Parashewanella spongiae: one gene and its partner. The protein of the gene in region 1 interacts with the protein of each later gene in a pairwise test. Links are inferred from orthologs where the notes say so. Each region holds a gene or a part of one and is shown in the gene's direction. Other genes may lie near its edges.

Region 1 (3,319 bases):
AAAGCTACGATGATTCAGTCCCAATGGATGATTTAAAGGCTTTATCAGAAAAAATTGCTCATATTCCAGAAAGTCATCCTGTTCAATCTCGCGTTGCTAAGATTTATAAAGATCGGGTTGCTATGTCTATAGGTGAAAAACCTTTGGATTGGGGCTTTGCCGAAAACTTAGCTTATGCGACGATATTAAACGGTAACAAGCGTGTTCGAATCACAGGTCAAGATTCAGGCCGTGGAACCTTCTTCCATCGTCATGCTGTACTGCATAATCAAAAAGACGCAACGACTTATCTACCATTGCGTAATTTAGCTGAAGATCAGGCTCCTATCGACATTACTGATTCAGTATTGTCAGAAGCATCTGTGCTTGCATTTGAGTACGGCTACGCTACGGCAGAACCTGGTGGGTTAACCATTTGGGAAGCTCAGTTTGGAGACTTTGTAAACTGTGCTCAAGTGGTTATTGATCAATTCTTATCATCTGGTGAGCAAAAGTGGGGGCGTTTATGCGGTCTTACTATGTTATTACCACATGGTTATGAAGGGCAGGGGCCAGAGCATTCAAGTGCACGCCTAGAACGGTTCTTACAATTGTGTGCAAACCATAATATGCAAGTTTGTGTACCGTCTACACCTGCTCAGGTTTATCATATGTTGCGCCGACAAGTGGTTCGTCCAATGCGTCGTCCGCTCGTTGTGATGTCACCAAAATCGTTATTGAGACACCCATTGGCTGTTTCAAGCTTTGATGAGCTTGCTAATGGTTCGTTCCAGAATATTATTGGTGAAGTCGATTCATTAGAGTCAAGCAAGATAGATCGAGTCGTTCTTTGTAGCGGAAAAGTCTATTACGACCTTATTCAAAAGCGCAGCGAAAAGAACCTTTCAAACATTGCTATTGTTCGAATTGAGCAATTATATCCATTCCCGCATAAGGAAATGGAAGTCGCGTTAGCTGATTATCAGCATGTGAAAGACTTTGTTTGGTGCCAAGAAGAACCTCAAAACCAAGGTGCATGGTATTGCAGTCAGCATCATTTCCATTCAGCAATTCCCGCTGGAGCGAAATTGACTTATGCTGGTCGAGAAGCATCTGCTGCACCTGCATGTGGTTATGCTGATTTACACATGCGTCAACAAGAAGCCCTAGTTAATAGTGCATTAAAACTTTAGTTACAGTTAGGATAAAGGATAGTTTTTTATGAGTATCGAAATCAAGGTACCCGTACTGCCAGAGTCAGTCGCAGATGCAACCATCGCAACTTGGCATGTTCAGCCTGGAGAGGCTGTAACCCGTGATCAAAATCTAGTCGATATTGAAACAGACAAAGTTGTACTAGAGGTTGTTGCACCGGAAGACGGTTCGTTAGAAGAAATTTTGTTTTCAGATGGTGAAACAGTTCTCGGTGAGCAAGTTATTGCCAAATTTTCGGCTGGTGCTGTAGCGGGTAAAGAAGTTACTAAAGCTGAAGCTGAATCAGCACCTGTTTCATCTAATAATGCTGATGATTCACAGTCTAATGATGCATTAAGCCCATCTGTACGTCGTTTGATTGCTGAGCACAATATAAGCCCTGAACACATTAAGGGGACAGGTGTTGGCGGTCGTATCACTAAAGAAGACGTAGAAGCATTTGTTAAAAATTCTGCATCAGCGCCTAAAGCTGCTTCAGTAGCTGCACCGGTTGCAGTTTCTACAGAAGACCGTAGTGAAAAGCGTGTGCCAATGACACGCCTTAGAAAAACGATTGCCAATCGTTTATTAGAAGCGAAAAACTCAACGGCGATGTTAACAACATTCAACGAAGTTAACATGAAGCCAATCATGAGCATTCGTAAACAATATCAAGAAATTTTCGAAAAGAAACATGGTATTCGTTTAGGCTTTATGTCTTTCTATGTTAAAGCGGTAACTGAAGCGTTAAAACGCTTCCCTGAAGTAAATGCTTCTATCGATGGTGATGACATTGTTTATCACAATTATTTTGATGTCAGCATTGCTGTATCAACGCCACGTGGTCTAGTTACTCCTGTGTTACGTGACACAGATAAAATGAGTCTCGCAGAAATAGAAAAAACTGTGAGAGAGTTAGCAATTAAAGGCAGAGATGGTAAACTCACTGTCGCTGACATGACGGGCGGTAATTTCACTGTAACAAACGGTGGAGTTTTCGGGTCATTAATGTCAACGCCAATTCTGAATTTGCCTCAAAGTGCGATTTTAGGTATGCATGCCATTAAAGATCGTCCTATGGCAGTGAATGGACAAGTTGAAATCTTGCCAATGATGTATCTAGCTCTCTCATATGACCATCGTATTGTTGATGGACGTGAGTCGGTTGGTTTCTTAGTTGCAATTAAAGACTTCTTAGAAGATCCAACACGTCTGTTGCTCGATATTTAGTCGTAGCCAGACATTACCCTAGTGACTGGCCCTTTCGGGCCAGTTTTATTTATAAAGTAGTATACGGATAGATCATCATGAATTTGCATGAGTATCAGGCAAAGCGATTATTTGCCAAATATGGTTTGCCAGTGTCTGAAGGTTTTGCTTGCGATACAGCCCAAGAAGCTGTTGAAGCGGCCGGACATATTGGCGGTGATATGTGGGTTGTTAAGTGTCAAGTACACGCTGGCGGCCGTGGTAAAGCAGGTGGCGTAAAAGTTACTGGCGATAAAGAAGAAATCAGAACATTTGCTGAAAAATGGCTTGGTAAAAATCTTGTTACTTACCAAACTGATGAAGATGGACAGCCTGTAGCTAAGATTTTAGTAGAAAGCTGCACTGATATAGCAAATGAGCTATATCTAGGTGCCGTTATTGACCGTGGTACGCAGCGTATCGTATTTATGGCTTCTACAGAAGGCGGTGTCGAAATTGAAACCGTTGCTGAAGAAACACCAGAGTTGATTCACAAAGCAGTCATTGATCCATTAGTCGGTCCTCAAACATACCAAGCCCGTGATCTTGGCTTCAAGTTAGGTTTAAACCCAACTCAAATGAAGCAGTTCACTAAGGTATTCATGGGTCTTGCTAAAATGTTCAACGACTATGATTTTGCGTTATTGGAAATCAACCCGCTGGTTATTACTGAACAAGGCAATATTCACTGTCTTGACGGTAAAATTGGTGTTGATGGTAATGCATTATTCCGTCAGCCTAAAATACGTGAAATGCATGATCCATCACAAGATGATCCACGTGAAGCACACGCTGCAAAATTCGAGCTTAACTATGTTGCATTAGACGGAAACGTTGGTTGTATGGTTAATGGTGCAGGCCTAGCAATGGGTACTATGGACATCGTAAACCTACATGG
Region 2 (3,202 bases), 1.7 Mb from region 1 along the record:
ATGGAAGCGTTCCGCAAGCAACAAAATGAATTGTTAGCCAAACAGAAGCAGAATCTCAAAATTACTCCGCTTGTGTTTATGATCAAGGCCGTGGCTAAAGCACTACAACAATTCCCTGTCTTTAACTCAAGCTTAAGTGCTGATGGTGAATCACTGGTAATGAAGAAATATTACCATGTTGGAGTTGCGGTTGATACGCCTAATGGTTTAGTCGTGCCAGTGGTACGTGATGTTGACCAAAAAGGCATTCATGAGCTGTCACGAGAATTAATGGAAATCTCTGTTAAGGCTCGTGAAGGCAAGTTGAAATCAGCGGATATGCAAGGCAGTTGTTTCACGATTTCAAGCTTGGGTGGTATTGGTGGTACAGCCTTTACGCCTATTGTAAATTATCCTGATGTGGCTATTTTAGGAGTGTCTAAGTCTGAAATTAAGCCTAAGTGGAATGGTAAAGACTTTGAGCCTAAGCTTATGTTGCCGTTATCACTTTCTTATGATCACCGAGTGATTGACGGAGCCATGGCAGCACGCTTTAGTGTGACCTTATCTGGTATCTTGTCCGACATTCGTACTATGATTTTGTAATACCGATTAAAGAGGCTGCTGTAAAGGCAGCCTTTTTGTTGTGCTTGGCAATAAAGCCAATGTAAAATGCGCTCACCTTACAAAGCTGAACATGTTCAGTTGGCAGGTGCGCCCTCCAACGGAATGAATGAAATTAGAGGAAAACATGAGTAAAGAAATCAAAACTCAGGTCGTCGTATTAGGTGCAGGCCCTGCTGGTTATTCTGCTGCATTCCGCGCCGCTGACTTAGGTCTAGAAACTATTATCATCGAACGTTTTAGCACCTTAGGTGGTGTTTGTCTAAACGTAGGTTGTATCCCTTCTAAAGCACTACTTCATGTTGCTAAAGTCATTGAAGAAGCGAAAGAAGTGAGCCATCATGGTGTAGTTTTCGGTGAGCCACAAATCGACCTAGACAAGCTTCGCAGCTACAAAGAAAAAGTGATTGGCCAATTGACTGGCGGCTTAGGCGGAATGTCTAAAATGCGTAAAGTGAACGTAGTTAACGGCTACGGTAAATTCACAGGCCCTAATACGATTGAAGTAGAAGGCGAAGACGGTAAGACAGTTGTTAACTTCGACAACGCTATCATCGCGGCGGGTTCTAAGCCAATCCAACTACCATTCATTCCACATGAAGACCCACGTATCTGGGATTCAACTGACGCACTAGAATTGAAAGAAGTGCCTGGCAAGCTACTTGTTATGGGCGGCGGTATCATTGGCTTAGAAATGGGTACTGTGTATGAAGCATTAGGCAGTGAAATTGATGTGGTTGAAATGCTCGATCAAGTGATCCCTGCGGCTGATAAAGACGTCGCTCGCGTGTTCACTAAGCAAATCAAGAAGAAGTTTAACTTGATGATGCAAACCAAAGTGACTGCGGTTGAAGCGAAAAAAGACGGTATTTACGTATCAATGGAAGGCAAAAAAGCGCCTAGTGAGCCTGTACGTTATGATGCTGTTTTGGTTGCTATTGGTCGTACGCCAAATGGCAAGCTACTCGATGCCGAAAAAGCCGGTGTTAATGTTGATGAGCGTGGCTTTATTAACGTTGATAAGCAAATGCGCACAAACGTATCGCACATTCATGCTATCGGTGACATCGTTGGTCAACCAATGTTGGCGCACAAAGGTGTGCATGAAGGTCACGTAGCGGCAGAAGTCATTTCTGGCTTGAAGCACTTCTTCGATCCAAAGGTTATCCCTTCTATTGCATATACAGCTCCTGAAGTAGCGTGGGTTGGTCTTACTGAGAAAGAAGCTAAAGAGCAAGGTATTAACTTTGAATCTGCGACTTTCCCATGGGCAGCAAGTGGCCGTGCCATCGCATCTGATTGTGCAGATGGTATGACTAAGCTTATCTTCGATAAAGACACTCACCGTGTGATTGGTGGTGCTATTGTAGGCGTTAATGGTGGCGAATTACTTGGTGAAATCGGCCTAGCAATTGAAATGGGTTGTGATGCAGAAGACATCGCTCTAACTATCCATGCACACCCAACATTGCATGAGTCTGTTGGTCTAGCGGCTGAAATCTACGAAGGTTCTATTACTGATCTGCCAAATCCAAAGGCAAAGAAAAAGAAGTAATTGATTCTTAAATATAAAGCCCTCGCTATGAGGGCTTTTTTATGGGTCATTGGTATAAATATTTACTGCTGTGGAATATTGACCGTAGACTTTTCGGCAACGGTAACCGTTAAATCCATTGCTAAACCACGGCGTATAATACTGAGTACAACCTGAGTACCGGGTTTTGTTTCAGCAATACGATCACGAAGCATCCATACGCCAGCAGGGCCTGCTGGAACCACTTCTTCTCGATATTTTATGACCACATCACCTTTACGTAATTGTGCATGGAAAGCTGGACTGTTTGGCTCGATGTCAGTGGCAACAACACCTTCGAGGTTCTTTAACCCAAGCACTTGAGCGTATTTGGGGGTTAGACTTAAGGCTTGACCATTGAAACCGATCGCACCACGGATTACCCGACCTGACTCAATCAGTTTTTCCATAATGTGGTAAGCAAGCTTAGTCGGTATTGCAAAATTAATCCCTTTACCGCTTTCTCCACCCACCTGAAACGCTGCGGTGTTAATGCCAATCAGTACACCATTGGTGTTTATAAGCGCACCACCGGAGTTGCCTTCGTTGATGGCGGCGTCCGTTTGGAGAAACTCTTGGTAGCCTGAGCTTAAACTGTTGCGACCTGTTGCGCTAATTATCCCCTGAGTGATGGTTTGACCTACGTTGTAAGGGTTACCAATGGCTAATACGACATCACCAACATTCGGTAATACATCGAGGTCAAGCGGTACAATAGGGAGGTTTTCACCGTTAATTTTAATGACCGCTAAATCGGTGGCGGGATCCATACCGATCACCTCGGCTTCAAAACGACGACCGTCTTGCAAGATGATCACAATTTCATCGGCTTTATTTACAACATGATAGTTGGTTAATATGTAACCTTGGTGGCTCATGATCACACCAGAGCCAAGGCCTTGAAGCTCGCTTCTATTTTGCAGTGAACTCGAATCTAATTGTCGAGCCGTAACAATATTAATGCTGTAAATGTTAACAACAGAAGGGGCAGCCTCTCTGACGGCTCTAGAAAATGACAGTTGATTA

Evidence for each region.
Region 2: the proteins of odhB (region 1) and lpdA interact in binary tests that used the Escherichia coli proteins (3 or more experiments, as listed by UniProt). The link is inferred for Parashewanella spongiae from one-to-one orthologs.

What each region holds. Positions count from the first base shown.
Region 1 is NZ_CP037952.1:3,325,856-3,329,174, reverse strand. Bases 312-3,301 are described here. They hold odhB (2-oxoglutarate dehydrogenase complex dihydrolipoyllysine-residue succinyltransferase), read left to right. Parts: upstream 312-1,200; coding sequence 1,201-2,403; downstream 2,404-3,301. Other genes in these bases: sucC (ADP-forming succinate--CoA ligase subunit beta), read left to right, coding at 2,481-3,301; sucA (2-oxoglutarate dehydrogenase E1 component), read left to right, coding at 312-1,172. In the rest of the region: more of sucA, read left to right, coding at 1-311; more of sucC, read left to right, coding at 3,302-3,319. UniProt on the Escherichia coli protein: E2 component of the 2-oxoglutarate dehydrogenase (OGDH) complex which catalyzes the second step in the conversion of 2-oxoglutarate to succinyl-CoA and CO(2).
Region 2 is NZ_CP037952.1:5,069,330-5,072,531, reverse strand. The notes cover bases 72-2,944. They hold lpdA (dihydrolipoyl dehydrogenase), read left to right. Parts: upstream 72-730; coding sequence 731-2,158; downstream 2,159-2,944. Other genes in these bases: degS (outer membrane-stress sensor serine endopeptidase DegS), read right to left, coding at 2,221-2,944; aceF (dihydrolipoyllysine-residue acetyltransferase), read left to right, coding at 72-585. Also shown: more of aceF, read left to right, coding at 1-71; more of degS, read right to left, coding at 2,945-3,202. UniProt on the Escherichia coli protein: Lipoamide dehydrogenase is a component of the glycine cleavage system as well as of the alpha-ketoacid dehydrogenase complexes.